3 regions of the Candidatus Pantoea multigeneris genome follow, and region 3 is predicted to be linked to each of the others. Evidence: predicted binding sites of a transcription regulator. Region 3 holds the regulator's gene; each other region holds the start of a gene.

Region 1 (10,212 bases), on a different contig from region 3:
CCCGGCAGCGTCCAGGTTGGCGCACCAAAGAAGCTGGTTTGTGGTGTGATCACGCCGGTCAGCAGCGCTGACATCGCCATATACGGTTTCACCGTCGACGCCGGTGGGTAGAGACCCTGCGTCACACGGTTGATCAGCGGCAGGTTCTTATCCTGCAACAGGCTCTTGTAATCCTTGTAGCTGATCCCCTTCACAAACGGATTCGGATCGTAGCTCGGCGCGGAAACCATCGCCAACACCGAAGCATCATGGGGATCTTCTACCAGAACCGCCGCACGCTGCCCAACCAGCAGGCTCTCAATATACTGTTGCAGATGCAGGTCCAGCGTCAGGGTGATGTTCTTCCCGGCCACCGGCGGCACCTCTTTCAGCACCCGAACTACGCGGCCATGGTTGTCCACTTCCACTTCTTTATAGCCGGGTTTTCCGTGCAGCAGGCTTTCGTAGTAGCCTTCAATGCCCTGCTTACCAATGTTGTGGTCCGCAGCATACTCCTCACCGATACCCTCAGCATTCAGGCGCTTAAAGTCGTTATCGTTGATCTTCGACACGTAGCCCACCACGTGTGCCAAATCAGCGCCGTAAGGGTACTCACGATCCTGATAGCTATCGATGCTGACGCCTTCGAAGCGGAACTGATTAATGGCAAAACGCGCCACCTCTTCATCCGTCAGCTCCTCTTTGAGCACCACAGGCTTATAGCGGCTGCTCTGCTTCAGGGTGTGCATAAAGGTATCGATCTCATCGGGCGTGAGATCGACCAGCGGCGTTAGCTGTTTCAGCAACGCCTGCATATCGGTGATTTTGTACGGCATCAGCGAAATGGCATACCAGGTGACGTTTTTCACCAGCGGGATGCCATTACGGTCGTAGATCAACCCACGCGTCGGCGCGATAGGGATCATTTTGATGTCGTTCTGGTTAGAACGGGTCTGATAATAGCTGTGATCGCGTACCTGTAACCGCCAGAGGTTAACGCCCAGAATAGTGAAACAGCTTACCACCAGCATAAAAGCCACCACCGCACGGCGGATGAACAGCTTTTCTTCGGCTTCAAAATTACGGAAATTCATTGGAATGTTTATTTGATTCTTCGTTGTCGCGCCAATGATACGGACTCAGGCCATCAGCAGACAGCAGGAAGATGCTTAAGCGCAGGGAAAAGTGTGACATTTTGTTGAGACGCAATATCAATGAGGGGGCAAAAATGCCCCCTGCGACGGATTAATCCTGCAACAACATATTGGCAACCAGGCGGATATGCCCCTGATCATCAGCCTGGTTATACACGCCCTGCAACTCCGGCGAGAAGCCAGGTAGCTGATTGATGCCCTCTTCCAGCGCGAGGAAGTAACGCTGCACCGCACCGCCCCAAACCTCACCCGGCACCACACACAGCACACCCGGCGGATACGGCAGCGCACCTTCTGCCGCCACGCGCCCTGCGGCATCCGCAATGGCGACCAGCTCAACATCACCACGAATGTAGGACTGATGCGCATCCTGCGGATTCACCTTAACCGCTGGCAGGCTCTCCTGGCGGAACATCGCCTTTTGCAGATCTTTCACGTCATGATTGACGTAGAGATCGTGCATCTCCTGGCACAGGCGACGTAATGTGTAACCCTGATAACGCGCCGCATTTTTGCGGTACACGGTCGGCAGCACCTCTTCCAACAGCGCATCGTCTTTCACGTGTTGCTCAAACTGCACCAGTTTCGCCACCAGTAGCGCCATTTTCTCGGCACTTTCGGCAGGGGTCAGCAGGAACAGGATCGAGTTGAGGTCGCACTTTTCCGGCACAATGCCGTTTTCACGCAGGTAGTTCGCCAGAATGGTAGCGGGAATACCAAACTCGGTGTATTTGCCGCTGGAGGCGTCAATACCCGGTGTAGTGAGCAACAGTTTGCAAGGGTCAACCAGATACTGATCGCGCGCATAGCCTTCAAATCCGTGCCATTTCGCCCCAGGTTCGAAGCTAAAGTACGCGGGATCGGCGGCGATAGTTTCTGTGTCCGCATCCTGCCACGGCTTGCCATGAACCTGCTCTGGCAAGAAAGGTTTGATCATTTCACAGCGGGAAAGAATCGCTTTACGCGCGCCAATCCCCAGCGTGACGCACTCATGCCACAAACGACGTCCTGCCGGGCCCTGATGCATTTTGGCATTCACATCCAGCGCGGCGAACAGCGGATAGAACGGGCTGGTGGAGGCGTGCAGCATAAACGCATTGTTCAACCGCTTGTGCGGGCAAAAACGTTTTTGGCCACGAATGTGGTTATCTTTTTTGTGGATCTGCGAAGTCTGCGAGAAACCTGCCAACTGTTTGTGTACGGACTGCGTCACAAAAATACCGGGATCGTTTTCATTGAGATCGAGCAGCAGCGGGGAACCCGCTTCCATCACCGGAATAAACTGCTCATAGCCCACCCACGCGGAATCAAACAGGATGTAGTCACACAGATGGCCGATGCGATCGACCACCTGGCGTGCGTTGTACACCGTGCCGTCGTAGGTGCCGAGCTGAATAATCGCCAGGCGGAACGGGCGAGCCTCGGTGGCGCGCTGTGGCGCTACCGCCTCAATCTGCTTGCGCAGATAGGCTTCATCGAAACAGTGCGCATCAATGCCACCAATAAAGCCAAACGGGTTACGCGCCGCTTCAAGATAGACCGGCGTAGCGCCTGCCTGAATCAGCGCACCGTGGTGGTTTGACTTGTGGTTGTTGCGGTCAAACAGCACCAAATCGCCACGCGTCAGCAGGGCGTTGGTCACCACTTTATTGGCGCTGGAGGTGCCGTTGAGCACGAAATAGGTTTTATCGGCGTTGAAGACTTTTGCGGCAAATTTCTGCGCATGCTTGGCGGAGCCTTCATGGATGAGCAGATCGCCCAGTTTGACATTGGCGTTGCACATGTCTGAACGAAACACATTTTCGCCGTAGAAATTAAAGAACTGGCGGCCTGCCGGGTGCTTTTTGAAAAACGCGCCGCCCTGGTGACCAGGACAGGCAAAGGTGCTGTTCTGCATCGCCACATATTTGGTCAGCGTGTCAAAGAACGGCGGCAACAGCGCACTTTCATAAGCATGAGCAGCCGCTTCCAGTGCGGCAACATCGGCCGCACTACCACTGTAAGCCTGGCAGCCTTCAGGCAGGGCTGGCCCCTGTTCCGGGTGAGCAATAGCAACAAATACCGGCAGATTAAAACCGGTATGGCGTAACAGCGCCAGCACGCCGCTGCGCGAATCGGCCAGAGAGACGACAACTGCCGCCACATCCGTGAAGTCGGTATTATCCAGCGTTACAACCTGGCGTGCAGTAATCAGTTCATGCGCCACCAGGACGCTGGCGGCAATTTTCAGTGGTTTCATAGCACAAATCCCTAGCGGTCAAGGATGAGTGGGTGCCAATGGCACAGCAATGAGGAAGATTCCCCGGCGAATAACGTCACAAGGCAGCGTGCGTAACAGAATGGCAGCCGCAACCGATAGACATCAGTAAAGCCAGAACAGCTCTGTCTTTACTCATGTCCAACAGAGAACGTCAGGCTGGCCTCACCGCATGGTGAGAAAGGGGATCGCTGGATAACAGCCAGAAGGACGCCCAATGCGCTTTCGAAGCACAGCTCGGCAACAAGTGCTGACAACAAGCATTGTACCGGACATAGCGGCGTCCTCTGTGAAGGGTGGATGACAGTAAAAAAACAGGCGCAATGATGTCATCTTTTTTTTAGTCGAACAACCCATTGAACGGCAAATAGTTATCACATCCCACAAAACGCAACGCATTGATAATTAAACACTTAATTTCAACAATGAAAACAAAAGTGTTTATTTATCTTTAACTTACGCAAAATTATGCACTTTTACCTGATTCAGTACTGCTGTGCAGCTGCACAAAACCCCACACTTGGCATTGCCGGGTCTCCCTTGAGTGAAAAGCGGACAATAATGATAATCGCTCGCATTCAATTAGTGAAATAATTACAGTTAAATCAATAATATATCGTGAATATTTTTTCTTATTTCTCTTTCTCTTTTTCGCTGTAATGGTGCATAATTCCACCACTGCTTACTGCACATAAAACAGACAAATTTGAGGAAATGCCCATGCTGACGCCTGACATGATTTCACGCCTGAACGCGCAACTGAATCTTGAGTTCTTCTCTGCCAACCTCTACCTGCAAATGAGCGCCTGGTGTGCTGATAAAGGTCTGGAAGGCGCAGCGGCATTTATGAAAGAGCACTCACGCGAAGAGATGCAGCACATGCAGCGTCTGTTCGACTACCTGAGCGATACCGGTGCGCTGCCACTGTTAGGCGCTATCGAAGCACCACCTATCGCATGGGACTCCATTAAGCAACTGCTGGAGCAGGCGCTGGATCACGAAAAGCTGATCACTGCGCGCATCAATGAACTGGCGCACGCCGCCATCACCACACAGGACTACTCAACCTTTAACTTCCTGCAGTGGTATGTGGCAGAGCAGCACGAAGAAGAGAAGCTGTTCAAAACCGTACTGGATAAACTGGCTATCGTCGGTAACAGCGGTGACGGCCTGTTCCTGCTCGACAAAGAGCTGGGCCGCATGGAAACCCATCAGGACGGCAGCGCCTCTTGATAGCAAAACCGGCCCTCTCAGGGCCGGTTCTCTTATTGCTTATTCACTTTCGTCGCTATCCAGCTTTTTTAAGCGCTGCTCCGAAGGCTGCGGGCGTCCAAACAGATATCCCTGAAACAGCGTACATCCCTCTTCCTGTAGCTTCGCAAACTGCTCACTGTTTTCAACCCCTTCCGCGGTGATCTGAATATCCAGACTACGGCTCATGCCGGTAATCGCCCGAATAATCGCTAACGCCTCGCGGCTATCGCCCATATCGTTGATAAACGACTTATCGATTTTGATCTTATCGAACGGGAATGAACGCAGGTAGCTCAGTGAAGAGTAGCCGGTGCCGAAATCATCCAGCGCAATTTTCACCCCCAGCGCTTTCAGGCTATTCAGCGTGCGGATATTGCCGAGGTTATCGTCCAGCAGTACCGACTCGGTAATCTCCAGTTCCAGGCGCTGTGGCTCCAGGCCCGATTCGCGTAACGCCCCTTCCACCACCGAGAGCAACGAACTGTTTTTAAATTGCAGTGGCGAGAGGTTGACTGAAACGGACTGCTGCCCTTCCCAACTGGCGGCTTCACGGCAGGCTTCATACAGCGCATAGGCACCAAGCATATGAATTAAGCCGGTCTCTTCTGCCACGTGGATGAAGTCATTCGGCATGATTACGCCTTTCACCGGGTGGTGCCAACGCATCAACGCTTCATAGCCTATAATGGTGTGCTGGTCGCCGTTGGTAATCGGCTGATAATAGAGTTTTAACTGGCGATTGCTCAGCGCATCGCGCAAGTCGTTTTCAATCAAACGGCGGCTGCGCGCAATATCATCCATCTCCAGCGTGAAGTGCTCGAAGCGGTTACGCCCATTGCGTTTGGCCTCATACAGCGCCATGTCCGCACAACGTAGCATCTGTTCTGGCGTATTGATATCCGGGGTGCTGAGCACAATCCCGACGCTCAGCCCCACCGAGAGGTTATTGCCTTCAATATTGACCGGTGGGCGGATCACCTCAATCAGACGTTGTGCGACCACGCTGGCTTCTGCTTCACTCTGGACAGAGGGCAGAACGATGGCGAACTCATCGCCGCCGATACGTGCCAGGGTATCCTGATCGCGTAGGGTATTGCGCAGGCGCTTCGCCACCGCGCGCAGCAGTTCATCGCCAACCTGATGGCCCAACGCATCGTTAACGTTTTTAAAGTTGTCGAGATCGAGGCATAACGTGGCGTTGCTGCGTCGATCTTCGCTGCGCAGCGCTTCGCTCAGACGCTGGCGGAACAGGATGCGGTTCGGCAGGCTGGTCAGGTTATCGTGGTGCGCCATGTGGTGAATGCGGGCATCTGCGGCACGCTGATCCGTCACATCTTCAACGATCAGCATCAGGTAGTTTTGCAGCGCATCTTCGCCATTGATGGAGGTGGCTTTGGTGTGCAGAATCCGCTCGCCTCGCGCGGTCAGGAGCAGTTGCTCACGCTCATGCACCCCTTCATTGCGCAACGCAACATCCCCGAGGCTGTTGAAATAGTCACTCAGTTCCGCGCTCATGCATTCATGAGGACGATGGTGCACAATCAGTGACTTTGGCACACTGAACAGCTGCAACGCTTTATCGTTCACCAGCAAAATCTCTCGCGTAATAGCATCTTCCACAATCACGCTGGAGGGAATGTTGGCGATGATATTGTCGAGAAATTTCGACAGCGCTGACATTTTGGCGCTCTGCTTTTCTGCCAGCTCTTTGGCCTTTAGCTGCTCCTGTTCCCAGGCGCGGCGCTCGGTAATATCACGGGTGATCTTGGCAAATCCAATCAGCGTGCCGTCGTCATCGTGAATGGCATCAATCACCACGTGCGCCCAAAAGGCGGAGCCATCTTTACGGTAGCGCAGCCCCTGAGTTTCGAAACGCCCCTTAGTAGCAGCAATCTCTAATCCGCGCTGTGGCACACCCTGTTGGCGATCCTCTGCGCTGTAAAACAGAGCAAAGTTTTTGCCGACGATCTCCTCAGCCACGTAGCCTTTAGCACGTTGCGCACCCGCATTCCAGTTCGCCACGGTACCATCAGGTTCCAGCATATAGATGGCATAATCAATCACGCTCTGAACGAGCATGCGGTACATAATATCAGCGTTTTTATCCATTATTTTTCTTGCCTGTTGCTGCGTAGCCCTTGATACCGACGATATGCATTAAGAATACTCCTAACTTACCGTCAGCATTAAGCATAACATTCACAAAAAATTAGCGTGATTATTAACCGTTATGCTAGTTTCATGCAGCAATTATCGGCACTGTTTAAAAAATATTCAGAGCCAGAAGACGGAAAAACAGGTGATTGCGGAGAGTCTTGTTGGAATCAGGCCTGCCAGGGCAGTATGCCTTGCGGCAGATGACGGGAAAGGCGCGCAGCCAGCCACATCAGCAGCAGCACGACGCCAATCATCAGGCAGCCCACCGCTGCTGCCAGTGGAGCAGAGCCACCCTCATCGAGGAAAATGATCATCGGGCCAAGGGTTTGTGTTGACGAAGTGACTAACAGCACCGACACCTGAATTTCATTCAGCGCGGTAAGAAACACCAGCAGCGCCCCTGCCAGCGCGGGAGGTGCCACCAGCGGCAGTAAAATATCCCACATCCGGCGCAAAAAACCGGCTCCCGCCAGACGCGCAGCTTCATCCAGCGCAGGTTCAATACGGGCAAATCCTGCCAGCGTGGGGCGAAGTACCAGCGCCAAAAAGTTCGCCAGATAGGCGGCCAGGATTATCCAGTAAGTACCGTAAAGCGAAACATTGAGCAGCGGCAGCGGGCGCAGGAAAAACAGCAGCGCCGCAACACCCGTCACGATCCCTGGCAGCGCATAGGTCAGTTCGCTGGCAAACCACAATCCGCGTACCAGCAGGGTGCGCTGCCAACTGAGGAAGAACGCCAGAAACAGCGCCATCACCGTCAGGATCACCGCCGCAACGCTGGTTAATGCCAGGCTGGTGAGAAAGGCCTGGCTGATCGCCGGATAGCCCCATAATGCCTGTTGGAAATTCTCGAAGGTCAACGTTTGCCAGTTGAGTGCCTGACCGAAGCCACGCGTCAGCGCCGTGGTCAGTAATGCAGAAAGCGGCAGCAATAGCGTCATCAGCATCCACAGCCAGGCAATGGCTTCACACGGCAGCCGCGCGCGTCCCAGCGGCTGGTGCCAGGGCCGTAACGACCCACTGACGCGCACATCGCGCCGCCCACCCAGCCAACCACTGATCCCCATGCCACCCAGGGTGATCACCGCGATCAGCAGCGAATAGACGGCGGTATTCGGCAAGGCAGTGGGACCAATAGCATTAAGCTGCTGATAGACCAGCGTAATCAGCGTTGGGATACGGGCCGGAATACCCAGCATCGCCTGAATACCAAAATTACCCACGCTGGCCACAAACGTCAGCGCGGCGGCGGCAAAAATCGTCGGACGCGCCAGCGGCAGGATCACGGTATACGCAATCTGCCACGGCGAAGCCCCGCTGATGCGCGCCGCCTCAACCAACTCCGCCGGAAGACGCCGCAGCCCGGCGCGTACCGTGATAAAGACCAGAGGGGCATTATGCAAACCGAGCAGCAGCACCATGCCCCACCATGAATACAGCGGTTGTTCACCAGGCGCAAACCACGGCAGCCCTAAAGAGTGAAACAGCGTTGCCAACAGGCTGCCCGGAGCCAGACCCTGCAACCACGCCAGCGCCGTCACCTGCGGCGGGATCATCAACGGCAGAATAAAGGCAAACACCCAAACCGTTTTGCCACGCAGATCGCTCAGGGCCACCAGCCAGGCGGCCAGCGTGCCGAGGAGCAGCGATAACAAGGTTGCCGCTACTCCCAAGCCTAGCGTGTTCAAAGTGGCAGTAACGACCCTGGGCGCGCTGAGCAAGCGCAGTAAATGCGCGACTTCAGGCGTGCCCTGGGGTGCCAGTGCCGTCCAGATCAAACGGAGAAAAGGCGCGACCGAGAGCAGAGCGATAATCACAATCAGCAGCGTCAACACCAGGGGTTCCGCCCGCGGTCGCCACCGCAGACACTTCACTGATTTTTGCCGCCACTCTACGCTCTGCACGCTCATCTTAGCCTCCAAACAGCGCGGTGAATTTGTCACGCACGCTGGCATCTTCCGCTATCGCTTTGGCGATATCCGGCGTCAGGAGCTTGATGTGATCCAACGGTGTAAAACCGGCTGGCGTAGGAATACGATCGTCCAGTGGACGGTTACCCTGCTCCACCACCAACTGTTGTCCTTTTTCTGACAGCAGGAAATTCACAAACGCTTTGGCCGCTGGCAGATTGTGGGCAGATTTCAGGATGGCGACCGGCTCAGTCACGTAGGAGACCCCTTCCTGCGGATAGACCAGATCGATGGGTGAGCCTTTTTTCTTCGCCAGAATAATATCGGCGTCAGTGACGATGCCGTACTTATCCAGCCCGCTAGCAACCGCCTTGATTGCCGGGCCATTACCACCTTGAGGAGCCACACCTAACGCCGCCAGTTGCTGATAGAAGTTCCAGCCAATGGCTGGGGTGTTGATATCGGTGTGGAGCTTATACAGCGCAGCCCCGGAGTAGAGCGGGCTGGGCATGGCGATCTGCCCTTTATTTTCCGCTACTGCCAGCGCTTTCCAGCTATTCACCGGTTTGGCGTGTTCGGTGTTGTAAGCAATAACGGTGGCGATAATTTTGGTGCCAAACCAGGTTTTATCCTTGTCGTAGAAAGAGGGATTGATATGGCTCACCGGCGCATCCGGATACGCATACAGTTGCCCTTCTGCTTTCAGCGAACCCAGGTTGATTGCATCTGCGACCAGCAGAACATCCGCTTTCGCGCCGCCGCTCAGCATCTCCGTGTGCAGCACATTCATCAGCTGAGTGGTGCCGTTGCGCGTCCACTCTACCTTGATATTCGGATAGGCCGCTTTAAACGCGTCCATCGTCTGTTGGGCTATTTCGGGAGCCTGTGAAGTGTAGACCACCAGCGTGCCCGCAGGTGCGTCATCAGCCATTACCGTGCCAGAGAGCAAGATGCCAGAGGTGATTAAAAGTGCATTAAGCGTTGTGCGCATCGCCTTTTCCATTGAGTAAACGATCGGTTAACAGGGAAGGATCCAGCCATCGCGCACGGCCACACCCAGTGTGGTCCCGGCGACGGGCAAAACAGTGTCGTTGAGCATCAGCGTCAGGCTGACGTCGGGGTGCGCCAATGGCGTCACATTGATCTGATAGCCGCTGCCTCGATAGATCACTCGCTGAACCAGAGCGGCAAATTGCGGCTCACCGGGCGCAGCCACGGCAAAATCCACCGCATGAAAGCTGGCCTGTGCTTCAGGTTGTACTTCCTGCTGTGGCGAGCAGCGCAGTGAAGTGCGTAAACCACACAGCGTGACAAAAGCGCGCCCGTTATGCTGTGGCTCTATTTCCGAGACCGGCAAGATACGGCCATCATCAATAAAACGGGCTACCATCGCGTTGGCGGGCTCGCGCCACAAGATCTGCGGCGTGGCGAACTGCATCACACGCCCGGCATCCAGCACCACGATGCGGTCGGCCAGTGCCATCGCTTCCTGTTGGTCGTG
Region 2 (10,212 bases), on a different contig from region 3:
AGAGATGGGCGATGATACGGCTACCGCGCTGGGTGTGCCGGTTGAACGCAGCCGCCTGTGGTTGATGCTGATCGGCGTGGTGTTAACGGCCGCTTCAACCGCATTAGCCGGGCCTATTTCGTTTGTCGCGCTACTGGCCCCGCAAATTGCCCGTCGTCTTGGTGGCGGCGTGCGTGGTGCATTACCTCTGGCTGCACTCTGCGGTGCGCTGCTGCTGCTGGCCGCGGATTATGCTGCTCAACACTTCTTTTTACCGTATCAACTGCCGGTTGGGGTGATTACTGTCAGCCTCGGCGGGCTGTATCTGATTTTCCTGCTCGTAAGGGAGGCGCGACGCCAGTGAGTGAATTAACTGCCCGGTTACGTGGCGAGGGCATGACCCTCGGTTATGACAAGAAAATTGTGGCGCAGGATCTCTCAGTCACCATCCCGGATGGCGAGTTAACGGTGATTATCGGGCCAAACGCGTGTGGTAAATCGACGCTGTTACGCGCCCTGAGCCGTCTGGCATCACCCTTACAAGGGCAGGTCTGGCTGGATGGCGAGGCGATTGCCCGTTATCCCACCAAAGAAGTAGCCCGCCGTTTAGGGTTATTGCCACAAAGCTCACACGCCCCTGCTGGATTGAGCGTTAGCGACCTGGTCGCGCGTGGCCGCTATCCACATCAGACCCTGTTTGGTCGCTGGCGAGAGGAAGATGAGGCCGCAGTACAACAGGCGATGGAGGCCACTGGCGTTGCCGATCTGGCGGAACAGAGTGTGGACACACTCTCTGGCGGTCAGCGTCAGCGGGTGTGGATCGCCATGGTGTTAGCACAACAGACACCTTTGCTGCTGCTGGATGAACCCACGACCTGGCTGGATATCACCCATCAGATTGAGCTGCTGGAACTCATGCAAGACCTGAATCGTCAGCATGGTCGTACGTTGGTGGTGGTGCTGCATGAACTGAATCATGCCTGCCGTTACGCAACCCACTTAATTGCCATGCGAGGCGGGAAAATCCTTGCCGAGGGCAAACCGAAAGAGATTGTGACGCCCGAATTGATTGAGGCGGTTTATGGTTTGCGCTGTGTGATTGTTGATGACCCGGTGGCTGGCACTCCGATGATTGTGCCGTTAGGTCGAGAAGGTTAAGCAAAGGGGCGCTTTCTGCGCCCCTTATTTTCAGAATTTCGCCAGCAGTTTCTGGAGCAATGGACCAATCTGCTCAAACATTCGTGGTGAAATAATATCAACGTGTGCGCAGTCCAGCGGCCAGATCTCCAGTTCGCCAACCCATGGTGCCCAGGCACGGCGTGCATCCTGGCCTGGCTGTAGGGTTTGCAGCGCAGAGAACAGCGTAGCGCGGCCATTGAAACGGGTACTGCGCGCGGTCGCTAGCAGACGCACCGAGCTGGCGTAGTTGGCTTCAATGGTGTTGAACATCGCCTCCATGCCTTCTCCAGCCTGCGCGCGTTGTGCCGCAACAAACTGCTCACGCTCACGGTTCACTTCATCAAGCACCGCCGGGTCCAGCACATTCTCACCGCGCTTTTCATCCCAGTTTTGCGTCTCTGGCGGCCAGGTATCCAGCAGGCCGAGGAACGCCACTTCTTCACCTAAAGCTTCAAGGCGAGCAGCAATGCCCTGTGCCAGCGTTCCGCCGAGTGAGTAGCCGATGAAGTAGTAAGGGCCATGTGGCTGCACGCTGCGCAGTGTTTGTAGGTGCGCTTCGCACACGTCATCCAGATGTTGGGCCTGATGCAACGGACTGGTGGCATCCGGTGACTGAATACCCACCAGTGACCAGCGGCTGTCCAGATAGCGTTGCAAGATGCTGAACTGCCAGGCAAAACCAGAAGCAGGATGGAAGCAGAACAGGGTCGGCCCGTTGCCGGTACGCAGCGGCAGCACGGCTTCAAATCCAGCACGGCTGCTGGCGGGTTCATCACTGCTCAGCAAACGCGCCAGCTTCTCTACGCTGGCTGCTACCATAATTTGCCCGACAGAGACCGGTTGTTGCAGTTCACGCCGTAGCTGGGCAGCAAGGCGCATCGCCAGCAGGGAGTGACCGCCGAGGGCAAAGAAATCATCCTCTGCGCTCACTTGTTCTCGCTCCAGCAATCTGGCGAAGGCATTAGCCAGCATGGTTTCCAGGCCCGGACGTGGTTCACGGCCAGCGGACGCGGCTTGCGCCTGCGGCAACGGTAGCGCACGGCGGTCGAGTTTACCGTTGCTGCTCAGTGGGAAGGTCTCTAACTGCACAATCGCTACCGGCACCATATGTGCAGGCAGGCGTTCGGCCAGAGCGGTGCGGAGGTTTTCACTCTCAACCGCATAGTCCGCAATCACGTAACCCACTAACTGGCGCGCATCGCCTTGCTGGCTGTGTTGATCGCCCAACACCACCGCATGCGTTACCGCTTGTTGAATGCCGGGTAAATCCGCCAGCGCGTGATCAATTTCATTCAGTTCAATACGCTGACCGCGAATTTTCAGCTGATCGTCGCTGCGTCCGAGGTATTCCACCGCACCGTTAGGCAGCCAACGGGCGACATCACCTGTCCGGTACATGCGGCTGCCTTTACCAAAGGGATCGGCGACAAAGCGGCTGGCGGTGAGATCGGGGCGATCAAGATAACCGTGAGCCAGTTGAATACCGGTGAGGTAGAGATCACCCGCGACACCCGGAGGCACGGGCTGTAAGCGGTTATCCAGAATGCGCAGGCCGGTGTTCCATACCGGGAAACCGATCGGCACGCTGGCCCCGGTGACTGCGGCCAGCTCCGGGCCATAAGCCGGATAGTAGCTGACATCCACGGCGGCCTCGGTTGGGCCATACAGATTATGCAGCGGCACCTGAGTCAGCTGCTCCCACTGGCGGCACAAATCCGCGGGCAGCGCTTCACCACTACAGAAAACGCGGCGCAGACTGGCACAGCTGCTGCTCTCTTCAAGCGCGGCAACAAACGCGGCCAGCATTGAAGGCACGAAGTGGGTGGTGGTGACGCGATACTGTTTAAACAGGGTTTGCAGGGCTTCCGGATCACGATGTGCTTCCGGCGGAGCCATCACCAAGCGGGCACCGACGATCAACGGCCAGAAAAACTCCCACACGGAGACATCAAAGCTGCTCGGGGTTTTTTGCAACACGACATCATCGGCGGTGAGCGGGTAGTGATCCTGCATCCAAAGCAGTCGGTTAACAATCGCTTCATGGCCGACCAGCACCCCTTTAGGACGCCCGGTGGAGCCGGAAGTATAAATAATGTAAGCACCATCCTGTGGCTGAGGTGCTTCCAGCGGCGCTGGGGTGGCGCAAACGGGCTGTAGCTCAGCATAGAAAAGCGGCGTTACGTTGCTGATTGCAGCAAAACGGCTAGCCAACGCCGGGCTGGTGATCAGACGTTTTGGCGCGGCATCTTCCAGCATCAGTGCCAGACGATCGTCCGGGTAACCGGTATCCAGCGGCAAGTAGGCGGCACCTACGCTGACAATCGCCTGCAGCGCCAGCGACAGGAAAATCGAACGCGGTAGCGCCACTGCCACGATATCCCCGCGATTGACGCCTGCGGCTCGCAGCTGCTGTGCCAGCGCCGTGACCTGCTCCTGCATCTGCTGGTAATTGAGGCTATGCTGGGAATCCGCCAGGGCCGGTGCCAACGGCGTGCGCTGAGCCTGTTGCTGTAACAGGCTGGCCAGCGTTTCGGCCGGGATTGGATGTGCCGTGTGGTTGATCTCCGCTAACTGCTGGTGCTCAGGCACGGTGAGCAGGTCCAGCTCGCCACCCGCAAGGCCAGGATCGCTGGCCAACTGAGCCAACAGGAGGTCAAAGCGGCTGGCGTGCTGTTGCAGGGTGTCGAGACGATAACGCTCGGCATTCGCCAGCAGCTCAAGGGTTAAGTCACCTTGCTCACTGATGTAGATAGCGATTTCAAGATCCCGCACCGGTCCAGAGGCGAGTTGGTGGGTGATGCCCGGCACGCCGTTGAAATCCAGCTGGTAGTCAAACATCTTCAGGTTGATCACCGGGCCATACAGCGGATCGTTATCCCCCAGGCGGCCAAGATCGCGCTGTACCAGCTCTGCATCATAGCGTTGATGGCGGCGCATCTTTTTCACTTCAGCGGCCAACTGCGCGGCCAACACATTCAGTGGCTGAGCCGGGTCGTAATGAACTGCCATCGGCAGCACATTAATCACCGGGCCCGTCGCGCAGAGTGCGGCAGAGCCAATACGGCGCATAAAGATAAAGCCCGCGGCGAAGTCATTTTGCCCGCTCAGACGCGCCAGCCAGAGTGCCACCAGGGCAAAGGCGCTGTCAGCGGCACTGAGCTGATGTTGCTGCATATGGCGACTCAGCGCGTGGAAGTTGTAGCTGTCCAGCGTCAAGGTATGGCGCAACAGATCGGTAGATGCGCTCTGACCTGCCAGCGGCAGCGGGGAGAGCGAGGCTGGCGTTGGCAACGCCGCGCCTTTTTCCCGCCAGAAATCACGATCGCGGCTGAAAGAGGGGGAATCCTGATAACGCTGGTACTCTTCAACCACTTCCCGGAAAGGAATGAAGGGAGAGGGCTCAGGGAGTTCCTGACGGCAGAGCGCGGTATAAAGGTTGGCGATACGGCGCGTGAGGGCGGTAAAACTAAAGCCGTCCACCACCAGATGATGGTAGCGCTGATACCAGAACCAGTGCTGTTCATCCAGCCGGAACAGAATGTGTTGCCACAGCGAAGCGCCGCTCAATACACGGAGATTACCCGCCATATCCCGCTGCATCTGCTGCCGTGCTGCGGCAACAGGGTCACTTTCATGGCGTAAATCGACGACTTCCGCTGGGCTAAACGTCTGCGGTTGTGGCCATTGAATCGGATCGCCTTCTTCTTCACCAAAGGCCATATTCAGGGTGTCTGCTTCCTGCATCCCCGCAATAATTGCCTGTTTCAGCGCTTCGCTATTCAGTTCACCTTGCAGCTCAATAAAGTGCGCTACCGCATAGGCATTAGGGTGTTTTGAGAGTTGATCGGCGATCCAGATACCTGGCTGCGCGGCCACCAGTGGCATGGCCTCTGTGGTCTTAACGGATGTTTCTGCCATAAGTGTCTCAGACATGTTCGCCCCGCTCAGTTGCGGCTACGGTTGGGCGAATATCGCGCCAGTTTTCATTCAGCCACGCAATACATGCGGACTGCGGCTGCGGGCCAAACACCGCTTGCCATCCTGAGGGTACGGTATTAAAGCTCGGCCACAGGCTAAATTGGTGCTGCGGGTTTTGCACCACGTAACAATCCTGCTCAGGATTGTCGAAAGGATTAAGTTGTTGCATTGCAAGACTCCTGCCCACCAAAAACGGGTGAGATTACTGAGTTAGCGTGTTTGCCACATTGCTTTCAGTCCATTGAGCAAACCACCGCGCCAACAGAGCGCATCGTGGCCGCCTTCTACGGGTTGATAGCTAACCGAATGCCCGGCAGCCGTCAAATAATGTTCTAGCAGTTCATTAGCCTGAATAATCAGGTGTTCGCGTCGGCCTGCTTCCAGCCAGAAACGCAACGGTTCCGGCTGAAGTAACCCCTGCTCGAGCTGATCTAACAGCCAGCCGTGGGCATTACCGCGTGCGGGCCACCAGAAGGACCCGGATAAACTGATTGCGGCACCAAAAGTGTGCGGCCAGTGCAGTGCGGCATAAACCGAAGCTAGCCCACCGAAGCTTTGGCCGGACACCACGGTGGAATCCGCACTTTGCCGATAGGGGGCGATCTGCGCCACCTGTGGCAGTAACTCTTCCTGCACGGCTTGCCAAAACTCAGGGTTGCACGGCAGTTCGCGGCTGCGGTGCTCACGGTCGATGATATCGATCATCACGTACACCGCAGGAGGCAGTTCGCCGTTATCGGTCAGCTGCTGTAGCGGCCAGGCGATGGGCATGCTGTTAGCCCAGAATTGCCCATCCAGCAGGATCGCCAGAGGGCGGTCATGGCTGGCATCACCGGTAGTATGAATCCACACCGAACGGCGGTTATTGAGGCGTTCACTCTCCCAACAGATGTGTTGCAACGCCATGTGCGGCGCGCGGCCTTCGTCAACGGCCTGCCAGACCTGCTGATCCGGGGCTTGCGGCAGATGCAGTGGGGAAACGCCCATCCCACGTCCACCAGACCAGGCGCGCAGTGGATTCAAGGCATCGCTCTGTGCGGTCGGGAATTTATTGCGCCACCAGTCACGCAGGCTGTGCATGTCAGGCTGTCCCTGAAACAGTGGCGTTTCGCGATCGGGCATCAGGCAGTAACTGCCGCGCCACGTCGAAGGAAGCTGCGTTTGCCAGTACCAGACATCCGTCTGTGGCAGATGCGACAGAGAAACGGGGGCGGCTCGCTGGTGGTGATCGGTGACGCCCGTGATATTGATCCAGACATGGCGAGTGGAAGAGGTGCGTTCATCGCCCTCGGGGTCGCGCCAGAAGAAGGTAACCTGACAATGGCCATCAACACCCGCTTCAATATAGGGGATGCCAAGTGCTTGCTGATTTTCCCACCAGGCGTCAGAGCCCGTTTCTTTATTAAACAACGTCATTGTGCCATCGGTCTGATTACATGCCATGAGAAGTTCCATGAATGTTAGAAGTAATACTATTGATAATTATTTTCGTTTGCAATAGGGTGTTTCCGCTTGATGGGGATGCACCCATGCGCCTTCCGTCACATTGCCCCCAGAGGGCGATGTTATCGCAGGGAGTGGCCGCCAAGGCCCGCTGTGTGCATGAAAGTATGTACAATATCTTTCAACACCGGTGCGACAGCAGTTAACGCTTTTTTACATCTGCTGGCAAACCAGGGACGAGAATAATGAAAACGTTATCACCTTTGGCCTGTGCCATTTTTATGGCAACAGCCATTCCTTGCGCAGTCAGCGCAGCAGAAACACCAGCGGATAAAACCAACAGCGAAGACAATACTCTGGTCGTCACTGCGGCGCAGCAGACACTCCAGGCACCTGGCGTTTCCACCATTACAGCCGATGAAATTAAGAAACATCCGCCTGCACGCGATGTCTCGGAGATCATCCGCACCATGCCGGGGGTTAACCTGACCGGGAACTCCACCAGCGGTCAGCGCGGTAATAATCGCCAAATCGATATTCGCGGTATGGGGCCGGAAAATACCCTGATTCTGATTGATGGCCTGCCGGTCTCAAGCCGTAACTCTGTGCGATTTGGCTGGCGCGGTGAGCGCGATACTCGTGGTGATACCAGTTGGGTGCCACCGGAGATGATCGAGCGTATTGAAGTTATTCGTGGGCCTGCCGCCGCGCGTTATGGCAACGGTGCAGCGGGCGGGGTGGTGAATATCATCACCAAAAAAGAGACCGGGCAGTGGCACGGCTCATGGGATAGCTACTACAACATCCCTGAACATAAACAAGAGGGTGCCACTAAGCGCACCAACTTCAGCTTGTCAGGCCCGTTGGGCGATGACTTTAGCTTCCGTTTATATGGTGGTTTAGCGAAGACGCAGGCAGATGCGCAGTTTATTAATGAAGGCCATCAGTCATTGCGTACCGGGGCTTATGCCACCGCCATCCCTGCGGGGCGAGAAGGTTCTGAAAATAAAGATATCAACGCGTTACTGCGCTGGGCATTCGCGCCACGTCAGGCTTTAGAGTTTGAGGCAGGCTATAGCCGTCAGAATAACCTCTACGCTGGCGATACGCAGAATACCAACACCAGTGCGCTGGTGCAGAGCATGTATGGAAAGGAAACCAATCGTCTGTATCGCAACAACTTTGCGCTGACGTGGACCGGTGCGTGGGACAGTGGCATCAGCTCACGCACCTATGCGCAGTACGAAAAAACACGTAACACGCGAATGAATGAAGGGTTGGCCGGTGGGACAGAAGGGATCTTCTCTGACGACGGCTTCTCGAATATCCAACTGGAAAACATCCTGCTGCACAGTGAAGTCAGCGTGCCGTTTGAGTGGCTGGTCAATCAAACCGCGACGCTGGGTACCGAATGGAACCAGCAGCGCATGAAAGATCTCGCTTCTAATACGCAATCCATGCTGGGCGGCGCGATCCCTGGCATCGACAGCACCAACCGCAGCCCTTATACCCAGGCTGAGATCTTCTCGCTGTTTGCTGAAGACAATATGGAGTTGACGGACTCCACCATGCTGACCCCGGCGTTACGCTTTGATCATCACTCGATCGTCGGCAATAACTGGAGCCCGTCACTGAATTTGTCGCAGGGCCTGGGAGATGACTTCACGCTGAAGCTGGGCATTGCCCGTGCTTACAAAGCGCCAAACCTCTATCAAACCAACCCGAACTATGTGCTGTATAGCCGTGGTCAGGGCTGTGCTGCAAGTACCGGCGGGTGCTATCTGGTGGGGAACCCGGACTTAAGCGCTGAGCACAGTATCAACAAAGAAGTCGGCATTGAGTGGAAGCATGACGATTATCAGGCGGGTATCACCTGGTTCCGTAATGATTATCGCAACAAGATTGAAGCGGGTTATCTGCCAACCGGCGTGTCGAGTACTGGCTTAACAGACGTGTATAAGTGGGAAAACGTACCAAAGGCGGTGGTCGAGGGGCTGGAAGGCACCTTTAACATGCCATTCTCTGATACGGTAATGTGGACCAATAACCTGACCTACATGCTGCAGAGTAAGAATAAGGAGACGGGCGATCGTCTGTCGATCATTCCAGACTACACGCTGAACTCCAGCTTGAGCTGGCAGGCAACGCAGGATCTTTCACTGCAAACCACGCTGACCTGGTACGGTAAGCAGGTGCCGAAGAAGTACAACTATAAAGGCCAGCCAGTGACCGGCAGTGAGACCGATCAGGTCAGCCCCTATACGTTAGTGGGGATGAGCGGGACTTATGAGGTGAATAAATACGCGAGCGTCACGCTGGGTATAGATAACCTGTTCGACAAACGTCACTTCCGCGAAGGCAATGCGCAAACCACCGGGAATGCTCAGACCGGTGCTTATATGTATGGCGCGGGGGCGAATACCTACAACGAGTCGGGCCGGACTTACTACATGAGTCTGAATACGCACTTCTGATGAAACCAGCCCGCTGTGATAGCGGGCTGTTTTTTTGTGTGGGGTCGATCAGTTGTTTTGGTAGATATCGCGGTACAGGCGGCTTTCGAAACGCACCAGCGGGATGCGGCGTGTTTTTTGATCCTGTGGCGGAACAGCATAGCCAGAGAGATACTGAACAAAGGCCAGGCGTGCGCCGCTGGCGGTGGTGATAAAGCCCGCGAGGTTATAAACACCCTGCAATGAACCGGTTTTCGCCGAGACTTTGCCATCCACGCCTGCTTCGTGCAGACCACCACGATATTGCAATGTACCGTCATAGCCCGCGCGCGGCAGCATGGAAATAAAGTCCAGCGTCTGGTCATTCTTCGCAATAAACTGCAACGCTTGCATCATGGTGGTAGGGGAGACCAAATCATGGCGTGACAGGCCGGAGCCATCCACCTGGATCGAGTTGCCCATATCGACACCGGCTTTCTCTTTCAGAATTCGGCGTACCGCGTCAGAACCTGCACGGAAAGTACCTGGAACGTTGAAGTAGTGATGACCAATCGTACGGAACACCGTATCGGCAATCATATTGTCCGACTTTTTCAGCATGGTATGCAGCAGGTCGTGCAACGGAGCCGATTGCGTTGAAGCCAGAACAGTGCCGGGTTCCGTGACCAGCGGCTGACGCAGCAGATGGCCACTGTAATCAATCCCGGCTTGCTTTAGCTCATCACGCAGAATCTCTCCTGCCCATGCGGCCCCATCCTGTACGGCAAAGGCCAGCGGCAGAGGCTCCGAGCGCTGGCGCATACAGCCAGTCAGGGTGTAGCGGTTTAGCTCGCCTGGGACGACATCCAGCTCGCAATATTGTCCTTCTCCGCTATTTGGTGCCAGCGTGCGGACCTGGCTGTACATGTGCGCCGGATAGTAAGAGGCGATGCGCACAAAGGCGTTCTGTCCTGCCTGTTTGGCACTGTAGAGCGAAACGGAGAAACAGTTTTTGTCGACAATTGCGGCACCTGGTGGGGCGCTGAAGCACTCCGTCAGGTCATTCCACGGCCAGCCTGGCGCTTCATCATGGGAAGCGAAGACGGAGGTATCGATGACCAGATTGCCCTTGATATGGTTGATGCCCTGTTTTTTCAGCGCGGCGACCATATTGCGCAGACCCTGGCGACTCAGGGTGGGA
Region 3 (10,212 bases):
TACCCAGTGCGCGGATCTTTTCTTCATAGCGGCGACATTCTGCGTCAATGTCCGGCGCATTGCCATTGAGAAGATTGATATTTTCCGGCTGGATATCGACATGATCGAAAAAGTTACGGTACATGAAGCTGTGATAGCTTTCCGGGTGCTCTTTAGGCAGGCCGACGTACTCATCCATATTGAACGTCACAACGTGGCGGAAGCTAACCTGGCCTGATTTATGCATCTCAATAAGGTGTTTGTACGCTTCCAGTGGGGTGCCGCCAGTCGGTAAACCGAGGACAAAAGGACGCTCTGCGGTGGGGTTAAACGCATTAATGCGGTTAACAATGTGGCGAGCGGCCCATTTTCCTACCTGGGTCGGTGTGGCGAGGGGAATTAGTCTCATGTTTGGCCTCAACATTTAAAATGAAAGCGGTGGTGGCGCGGCCATCGCGGGCATTTACAGTGTACGTCATGTTGCCTGGATGGGTACGACCAGATATTTCGCATCATAAAATAAGTCGGGTGGTTTTTCTAGCACTGTTGGTGGTTATTATCGTTTTATGGTGATAACTATCACAGATGGTGAGTATTTAATTTGCGAAGCGAATTAAATACTCTTTACAATTCTTCACCAGTACTGTTATGTCATACAAAATGCCAGCTGGTCATCATCCTGATCGATACAGTGATAACAGCTTGTCTCAAGGGGAAAAATATCAATGTTAAGTTACTTACAGAGAGTCGGGCGCTCTCTAATGGTGCCGGTTGCCACCTTGCCTGCGGCCGCCATCCTGATGGGGGTGGGGTACTGGATTGATCCTACTGGCTGGGGACAAAGCAATGCACTGGCAGCGCTGTTCATCAAGTCGGGTTCAGCGATTATCGACAACATGGCGGTGCTGTTTGCCATTGGTGTTGCCTACGGCATGTCAAAAGACAAAGACGGTGCAGCCGCGCTGACGGGCTATGTCGGTTTCCTCGTGGTGACAACGCTCTGTTCACCTGCCGCTGTGTCGATGATTCAAAAAATCCCTCTCGACCAGGTGCCCGCCGCGTTCGGCAAAATTAACACCCAGTTTATCGGCATCATGGTGGGGATTATCTCGGCGGAGGTGTATAACCGCACCAGCCACGTTGAGTTGCCGAAGGCACTGGCTTTCTTCAGTGGCCGTCGTCTGGTGCCTATTCTGGTCTCTTTCCTGATGATCGCCGTCGCGTTTGTGCTGATGTATGTGTGGCCAGTGATCTTTAGCGGGCTGGTCAGCTTTGGTGAGCACATTCAGAAACTGGGTTCAGTCGGTGCCGGGATTTACGCCTTCTTCAACCGTCTGCTGATTCCGGTTGGTCTGCATCACGCCCTGAATTCGGTGTTCTGGTTTGATGTGGCAGGCATCAACGATATTCCTAAATTCCTCGGTGCCGCGCAGTCTATCGCCGATGGTTCGGGCATCCCTGGCATTACCGGCCGCTATCAGGCGGGCTTCTTCCCGGTAATGATGTTTGGTCTACCGGGTGCAGCCCTGGCCATTTATCACTGCGCACGTCCGGAAAACCGGGTCAAAGTCGGCAGTATCATGCTGGCAGCCGCCTTTGCTTCCTTCTTTACCGGTATTACCGAACCGCTGGAATTCTCCTTCATGTTCGTAGCACCGGTGTTGTATCTGATTCATGCGGTACTGACCGGTATTTCCGTGTTTATCGCCGCGCAGATGCACTGGATTGCCGGTTTTGGTTTCAGTGCGGGCTTGGTCGACCTGTTCTTATCGACGCGTAACCCGCTGGCAGTGCACTGGTACATGTTGATTCCACAAGGCGTGGTGTTTTCTGTTATCTACTACACCGTGTTCCGCTTCACCATTAAGCGCTTCAACCTGCTGACGCCGGGTCGCGAACTGTCAGTGGCGGGTGATGAAAGCGATGGCTATGACGTGAATGTTGAGCACAGTGATAACGGTGAAAATAAAACCGAAAACCTGGCTCGCCGCTACATTGGTGCCGTGGGTGGCTCAGAAAACCTCTCGGTGATTGATGCCTGTATTACCCGCCTGCGCCTGACGGTGAAAGACGCAGCACAGGTGAACGAAGGTCTGGCGAAAAAACTCGGCGCTTCCGGGGTGATTCGCCTGAATAAGCAGAGCGTACAGATTATTGTCGGTACCCAGGCAGAAATTATCGCCAATGCCATGAAGCGCGTGTTGCAGAAAGGCCCGGTCGCACCTGCTGAAGCTGCACCAGTGGCTGCACCGGTTGCACCTGTGGCCGCAGCGGCACCGGTACCTGCCAGCGCAGGGAAGGTGGTTGCAACGCTGCTGGCACCCGTAAGCGGTGTGATTGTGACGCTGGAAGATGTGCCCGATGAAGCCTTCGCCAGTGGCGCCGTGGGCGAAGGCCTGGCAATTAAGCCGCGTGATGGCTTAGTGGTTGCGCCTATTGGCGGCACCATCGTGAAAATCTTCCCGACCAACCATGCGTTCTGCCTTGAAACCGATAACGGAGTGCAAATCGTGGTGCACATGGGGCTGGATACCGTGGCACTTGATGGCAAAGGCTTTACCCGCTTGGTAGAAGAAGATGCCGTTGTTACCGCTGGCCAGCCGGTGCTGGAGATGGATCTTGCCTGGTTAAATGCCAACGCGCGCTCCATGGTCAGCCCGGTCGTGGTCAGCAACAGCGACGAGTTTGTTGGGCTGAATCTTCTGGCGCGTGGCCAGGTTGAAGCGGGCAAAACGCCGCTGTTTGAAGTTAAAGGTTAATTTCCCCGCAGTTTCCCGTAAGGCAGGAAGCGATTCCTGCCTTTTTTCTTATCAAGCCCACACAAACAGGTTGTTTCCCGACGGCGCTTTGTGGATCATAATCCGTTAATTCGTGATGCCATCATTAGCTTTGTATTGAGGATTTTTGAGATGAGTGAGGCTGAAGCCCGCCCAACGAACTTTATTCGTCAGATCATCGACGAAGATTTGGCGAGCGGTAAGCACAACAGCGTGCATACCCGTTTCCCGCCTGAACCCAATGGCTATCTGCATATTGGTCATGCGAAATCTATCTGCCTGAACTTTGGCATCGCACAAGACTATCAAGGTCAGTGCAACCTGCGTTTCGACGACACCAACCCAGTAAAAGAAGACATGGAGTTCGTTGAATCCATCAAGCGTGACGTAGAGTGGCTTGGCTTCGCGTGGAGCGGCAATGTACGCTATTCCTCTGACTATTTTGATCAGCTGCATCAGTATGCGGTTGAACTGATCAACAAAGGCCTGGCCTATGTTGATGAACTGTCGGCTGATGAGATTCGCGAATACCGTGGCTCGCTGACTGCGCCGGGCAAAAACAGCCCGTACCGCGATCGCAGCGTGGAAGAGAACCTCGCCCTGTTCGAAAAAATGCGCAGCGGTGGTTTTGCTGAAGGTAAAGCCTGCCTGCGTGCCAAAATTGATATGGCTTCCAGCTTTATCGTGCTACGCGATCCGGTGCTGTACCGCATCAAGTTCGCTGAACACCACCAGACCGGTGAAAAGTGGTGCATCTACCCGATGTACGACTTCACCCACTGTATTTCTGATGCGCTGGAAGGCATTACGCACTCGCTGTGTACGCTGGAATTCCAGGATAACCGCCGCCTGTATGACTGGGTGCTGGATAACATCACGATTCCGGTGCACCCGCGTCAGTACGAGTTCTCTCGTCTTAACCTCGAATACGCCGTGATGTCGAAGCGCAAGCTGACGCAGCTGGTGAGCGAAAATGTGGTCGAGAGCTGGGACGATCCACGTATGCTGACCGTTTCTGGTCTGCGTCGCCGTGGGTACAGCGCAGCCTCTATTCGTGAGTTTTGCCGCCGCATTGGTGTGACTAAACAGGACAACATCGTAGAGATGGCGTCGCTGGAGTCCTGCATTCGTGACGATCTCAACGAAAATGCACCGCGTGCTATGGCCGTTATCGATCCGATCAAAGTGGTACTGGAAAACCTGCCAGCCGATCACGCCGAAATTATTACGATGCCTAACCATCCTAATAAACCAGAAATGGGTACGCGTGAAGTGCCATTCAGCCATGAAGTGTGGATTGATCGCGCGGATTTCCGTGAAGAAGCCAACAAACAGTACAAACGTCTGGTGCTGGGCAAGGAAGTGCGTCTGCGTAATGCTTACGTGATCCGTGCCGATCGCGTTGAGAAAGATGACGCAGGCAATATCACTACGGTGTACTGCTCGGTTGATCTCGATACGCTGAGCAAAGATCCGGCTGACGGACGCAAAGTGAAAGGTGTGATCCACTGGGTTTCAGCGCAGCATGCGCTGCCAGCAGAAATTCGTCTGTACGACCGTCTGTTTAGCGTACCGAATCCGGGTGCGGAAGAGGACTTCCTCACCGCGATCAACCCTGATTCTCTGCAGATCAAGCAGGGCTTCGTTGAGGCGAGCCTGGCTGATGCGGTAGCCAGCGCACCTTACCAGTTCGAACGCGAAGGCTACTTCTGTGCCGACAGCGTCTACAGCAAGCCCGGTCATCTGGTGTTCAACCGTACGGTTGGCCTGCGTGATACCTGGGCAAAAGCGGGCGAGTAATCGCTGAATGAAAAAAACGCCTGATTTCAGGCGTTTTTTTTATCTGCATGATGGGCGTTGTCTGATATTCAAGCAATTTAGGTATTCTCTGAGGCAAACAGGCAAGATTTCGGTAGGCTGGGAGCCATAAAGTTCATTCATAACAGGAAGTCGTAAGGAAAATGACATCTCTTGCTCAGGAAGCTCGCCATAGTGTTGTGGAGTTGCACCAACTGATCGAACAAATTTTTAATCACTCCAACGATTCAGATGCTATGTCACTGTTTCTCTCGCACTTTCACCCGGAATTTACCATGGTGACACCACAAGGTGCGGCGTTAAATTTCAATGATACTGAAGCGCTGTTTCGCCGTCTGCAAGGGGCGAGAGAGGGCATGCGCATTGCAACCTGCGAGCATCGTTTGATTTCAGCGCACGAAAAAGAAGTGACGGTGCAATACCGCGAAATACAGATGATGAATGGTGAAAGCCACAGCCGCATCGCTGTTGCGGTGCTGGATTTTAGTTCACGCGTGCCGCGCTGGCGCTACCTGCAAGAGACCCGAGTGGTCTAAAGAGATAAAAAAAACCCGCCGAAGTGGCGGGTTTTTTACTGCATCAAAGATTAATCGTTGTGCAGTGTTTCATCTTCACGGCAGTCACCAGACGCACAGTGACCATACAGGTACAGGCTGTGGTTGGTCAGTTTAATACCGTGACGCGTCGCGATATCTTTCTGGCGAGTCTCGATGGATTCATCGCTGAACTCAATCACTTTACCGCAGTCCAGGCAGATCAGGTGATCGTGGTGCTGCTGCTGAGTCAGTTCGAAAACAGACTTGCCACCTTCAAAGTTGTGACGGGTGACAATGCCAGCATCGTCGAATTGGTTAAGAACGCGATATACGGTTGCGAGGCCAATCTCTTCGCCGATATCGATCAGACGTTTGTACAAATCTTCCGCACTGACATGATGGCATGCAGGTTCCTGAAGCACTTCCAGAATTTTCAGTCGTGGAAGCGTGACTTTCAGGCCTGCCTTCTTCAATGCGGAGTTGTTGTCAGTCATGCGGATATTGTCCTGTTACTTAGCGAGTCACTTTGTGGCGCTTGGCCTTGAATGTTGGTCACGCGCTATTCTCATTTGCGTCTCATTATAGAACCGACGCAGCAAAATGAAAACCCGAACACCGGATAAATCAACACAGGCTGTAAGGCGAAGAGTCTTGAGCCAGAGGTGGAGCATCAGATGTCGGTTGTTCCGCTGTCCTGCAATCCAGGAGGAGAATAGGCGGATGACCGTTGTGGGTATTGTACAGTGTTGCAGGTGAAAATAAAAAACGTGTGGCTATTATTTCTATCGCTGTTTCCTTTCCATCAATGTGAGCCAGCGCTCACATTGATAGAAAATGCACATCAGGCGTTAATAATCGCGTCTAACTGCAGTTCATCTTTGATTTGCTTCACCCAGCCGTCAACGCGCTGGTTAGTCAATTCTGGCTGGCGATCTTCATCGATGCACAGACCGAGGAAGTGTTTGTCATCGGCCAGGCCTTTAGAGGCTTCAAAGTGGTAGCCTTCGGTTGGCCAGTTGCCGACAATCACTGCACCGTTCGGTTCGATGATGTCACGGATGGTGCCCAACGCATCACAGAAGTATTCAGCGTAATCTTCCTGATCGCCGCAGCCAAACAGCGCAACCAGTTTGCCGTTGCAGTCCACTTCTTCCAGGGTTGGGAAGAAGTCATCCCAGTCACACTGGGCTTCGCCGTAGTACCAGGTAGGAATACCCAGCAACAGAATGTCGTAACCTTCCAGATCTTCTTTGGTACTTTTAGCGATGTCGTGCACGTCAGCAACGTCTTTGCCCAGCTGCTTCTGGATCATTTTCGCAATATTTTCAGTGTTGCCGGTATCGCTGCCAAAGAAGATGCCTACGATTGCCATGGATAAAAAACCTCTTACATCCGGATTGTGGGATAAATGTGTATGCCTGCGTAATTGTGCGAATGATAGCAGACCGGGGAGAGGGGCGGTACTTTATCAGCCCCTGGTTTGTGTTACTGCGTGCGGTTTCTACTCATCCGCTGCTTTGAGTTGCGCCAGCAGAATTTGTTCAATTAATTCGCTACGACTGATGTTGCGAAGCTCAGCAAGGGTGTTCAGTGCTTCAACGGCTTCACTGTTCAGTTTAAGTTCGACACGGCGCAATCCGCGCACCTTATCGCGTTTTAACTGGTTGCGCTTATTGATACGCAGTTGCTCATCGCGCGAAAGCGGGCTGGTCTTGGGACGACCGGGGCGGCGCTCATCGGCAAACAGATCGAGCGTGGTACGATCAGTGTTTTCTTTAGCCATGACTCTGTGAAACTGAATGGGCGCACACTGCGCGATGTTTATTTAGGTATCATTCAGGCCCACTCACTGAGCATGGCCTGAAATTTTAGCGCGCCATCATACTCTAGCCTGGCGGCGTACGCCAACCCTAAACCACTGGTCGGCAAGCAATTGCTGTTAAAGTGCAAAAAATCGCCGCACGCTACGCAGTACTGCTTCGGGTTTTTCTGCATGAACCCAGTGCCCGGCTCCGCTGATGACATACGCATGGGCGGCCGGGAACTGACGTAACAGGGCATCTCGGTAGCGATTATCCAGATACGGTGATTCACTGCCACGAATAAACAGCGCCGGTTCAGGCCAGGCGGGAATCTCCTCCCAGCCAGAAATCGTGCTGTAGTTATCCCAGAGGACCGGCACATTGAAGCGCCACTCCCCCTCCTGGAACGACTTCAGCAGGAACTGAATCACGCCCTCTTCAGGCAAGCTTTCGCGCATCAACTGCGCCGCCTCGCTGCGGGAAACGATACCTGCCGCTGTCACGGCGCGAATGGCCGCGAAAATTTCATCATGACGTCGGGTTTGATAATCCACTGGCGCAATGTCGATCATCACGAGCTGCTCGACACGCTCAGGGGCAATGGCGCTCATGGTCATGGCAATCTTTCCACCCATGGAGTGGCCAATGACGGAAACCCGATCAATACCCAGATGGTCCAGCGTGTCGAACATGTCCTGCGCCATGGCGCGGTAGTTCATCTCTTCGCTTCGTGGCGAGAGACCGTGATTACGCACATCAACCTGAATCAGTGGACGATCATTTTTCAGGCCGCGTGCCAGGCCGCCGAGGTTGTCCAGGCTACCAAACAGGCCATGAATAAGCAGAATGGGGAGAGAATCAGCAGTCGATTGTTCAGTTTGCAGACGAGCGTTCAAAATCATGGCAAAGTTCTTTACGGTTGTGACCTTGCCTTAGGGTATCATGCTTCCACGATTTCGGGGGGCTAGCGTGCAATTGGGTGATATTCTGACTTTTGCGGTTAATCGGTTTGAAGACTTTCGACCCACCTGAATTTAACTTTATAATCCTGATGTTAGAACCCGTTCCCGGCGTGTACAGGCCAGATTTTTCTTAACTCTGTATGCGGTTGGTCGGTTCTGTCATGAGCAAGAACGATACGGACCAAGATGAAAACGATTGAAGTTGACGAAGATCTCTACCGCTACATTGCCAGCCATACTCAACACATTGGGGAGAGCGCCTCTGACATTTTACGGCGGATGCTTAAATTTACGCCTGGGCAAGCAGCGCCTGTTGCTGCGGTCAGCCGCCCGGCAGAAAGCATTGCACCAAAAGAGACGCGCAAAGGGCCACAGGATCGCGTACGTGCGGTGCGTGAATTACTGTTGTCAGATGAGTATGCCGAGCAGAAAAAAGCGGTTAACCGTTTTATGCTGATTTTGTCAACGCTTTATCGTCTTGATCCACAAGCGTTTTCTGATGCTTCTGCGTCACTGCAGGGGCGCACTCGTGTCTATTTTGCGGGTGATGAGCAGACGCTGTTGCAGAATGGCACCCATACGAAGCCGAAGCACGTGCCAGGCACACCGTACTGGGTGATTACCAATACCAATACCGGTCGCAAATGCAGCATGGTAGAGCATATTATGCTGGCAATGCAGTTCCCGGCGGAACTGACAGAGAAAGTTTGCGGCACCATTTAAACCGAAGCGTCAGGGAGAAGCGCCAATGGCCAATCACCCCCGTGCAGGACAACCTGCCCGTCAGAGCGATTTGATTAACGTTGCACAATTAACGTCACAGTACTACGTCCTTAAGCCCGATGCCGCTAATCCGGATCATGCGGTGAAGTTCGGGACTTCCGGCCACCGCGGTAGCGCTGGGCGTCAGAGCTTTAATGAGCAACATATCCTGGCCATTGCCCAGGCGATTGCCGAAGATCGCCAAAAAAACGGGATCACCGGTCCGTGTTATGTCGGCAAAGATACGCATGCGCTGTCCGAGCCGGCCATCATCTCGGTGCTGGAAGTGCTGGCAGCGAACGGTGTGGATGTCATTGTTCAACAGGACAACGGCTACACGCCAACCCCTGCTATCTCTAATGCCATTCTCGAACATAACAAACGTGGCGGCGCACAGGCTGACGGTATTGTTATTACGCCTTCGCACAACCCACCGGAAGACGGTGGTATCAAGTACAATCCGCCAAACGGCGGTCCGGCTGATACCAACGTCACGAAAGTGGTAGAAGATCGTGCTAATCAACTGATCAAAGGTGAGCTGAAAGACGTTAAGCGCTTACCACTGGATCAGGCGTGGGCGAGTGGCCGCATCGTTGAGCAGGATTTGATTCAGCCTTACGTTGAAGGCCTGGCACAGGTGATTGATTTCCCGGCGATTCAAAAAGCGGGTTTGAAAATCGGTGTTGATCCACTGGGTGGATCAGGTATGGCTTACTGGCAGCGCATTGCCGAGCACTACAAGCTGGATATCACCATCGTTAACGATGCGATCGACCAGACCTTCCGCTTTATGCATCTGGATAAAGATGGCGTCGTGCGCATGGACTGTTCGTCAGAGTGCGCAATGGCCGGTTTGCTGGCTTATAAAGACAAGTTCGATCTCGCCTTCGGTAACGATCCCGACTACGACCGTCATGGCATTGTCACCCCGGCAGGGCTGATGAACCCGAACCACTATCTGGCCGTGGCGATCAACTATCTGTTCCAGCACCGTCCGCAGTGGGGCAAAGAGGTTGCCGTGGGTAAAACCCTGGTCTCCAGCGCCATGATTGACCGCGTTGTTGAAGACATTGGCCGTAAGCTGGTTGAAGTGCCGGTGGGCTTTAAGTGGTTTGTGGATGGCCTGTTTGATGGCAGCTTTGGCTTTGGTGGCGAAGAGAGTGCCGGGGCTTCGTTCCTGCGCTTCGACGGCTCAGCCTGGTCAACGGACAAAGACGGCATCATTCTTTGCCTGTTAGCGGCGGAAATCACCGCAGTAACCGGTAAAAACCCACAGCAGCACTATGATGAGCTGGCGCAGCGTTTTGGCGCGCCGAGCTACAACCGTTTGCAGGCTGCGGCAACCTCTGCGCAGAAGGCTGCGCTGTCTAAGCTTTCACCGGAAATGGTGAGTGCCGATACCTTGGCTGGTGACCCAATCACTGCACGCCTGACGGCGGCACCAGGCAACGGCGCATCCATTGGCGGCCTGAAAGTGATGACTAAAAACGGCTGGTTTGCCGCTCGTCCTTCTGGCACAGAAGACGCGTACAAAATCTACTGTGAAAGTTTCCTCGGCGCTGAACATCGTCAGCAA

The links. Region 3 encodes Fur, which represses iron uptake genes when iron is present. Its sites were predicted from a motif close to ATAATAATGAGAACNACTATCAA; they were not measured.
Region 1: a site for Fur is predicted at 3,946-3,968, ahead of ftnA (non-heme ferritin). Genes of this name have one in related genera too.
Region 2: a site for Fur is predicted at 6,606-6,628, ahead of fes (enterochelin esterase). Genes of this name have one in related genera too.

Annotation. Positions count from the first base shown of each region.
Region 1 covers NZ_VWXF01000002.1:257,615-267,826, forward strand. The annotation lists gene mrdA2 (peptidoglycan DD-transpeptidase MrdA2) at 1-1,073, opposite strand, end outside; gene F3J40_RS06670 (ornithine decarboxylase) at 1,225-3,372, opposite strand; gene ftnA (non-heme ferritin) at 4,111-4,623, shown strand; gene F3J40_RS06680 (sensor domain-containing protein) at 4,663-6,753, opposite strand; gene F3J40_RS06685 (ABC transporter permease) at 6,969-8,711, opposite strand; gene F3J40_RS06690 (ABC transporter substrate-binding protein) at 8,713-9,702, opposite strand; gene F3J40_RS06695 (ABC transporter ATP-binding protein) at 9,730-10,212, opposite strand, start outside.
Region 2 covers NZ_VWXF01000005.1:167,518-177,729, reverse strand. The annotation lists gene fepG (iron-enterobactin ABC transporter permease) at 1-343, shown strand, start outside; gene F3J40_RS13560 (ATP-binding cassette domain-containing protein) at 376-1,137, shown strand; gene F3J40_RS13555 (enterobactin synthase subunit F) at 1,168-5,091, opposite strand; gene F3J40_RS13550 (MbtH family protein) at 5,084-5,305, opposite strand; gene fes (enterochelin esterase) at 5,347-6,579, opposite strand; gene F3J40_RS13540 (TonB-dependent siderophore receptor) at 6,825-9,053, shown strand; gene dacB (serine-type D-Ala-D-Ala carboxypeptidase) at 9,102-10,212, opposite strand, start outside.
Region 3 covers NZ_VWXF01000006.1:188,657-198,868, reverse strand. The annotation lists gene nagB (glucosamine-6-phosphate deaminase) at 1-388, opposite strand, end outside; gene nagE (N-acetylglucosamine-specific PTS transporter subunit IIBC) at 705-2,738, shown strand; gene glnS (glutamine--tRNA ligase) at 2,889-4,556, shown strand; gene F3J40_RS15410 (hypothetical protein) at 4,718-5,110, shown strand; gene fur (ferric iron uptake transcriptional regulator) at 5,161-5,604, opposite strand; gene fldA (flavodoxin FldA) at 5,952-6,482, opposite strand; gene ybfE (LexA regulated protein) at 6,612-6,893, opposite strand; gene ybfF (esterase) at 7,050-7,814, opposite strand; gene seqA (replication initiation negative regulator SeqA) at 8,061-8,597, shown strand; gene pgm (phosphoglucomutase (alpha-D-glucose-1,6-bisphosphate-dependent)) at 8,623-10,212, shown strand, end outside.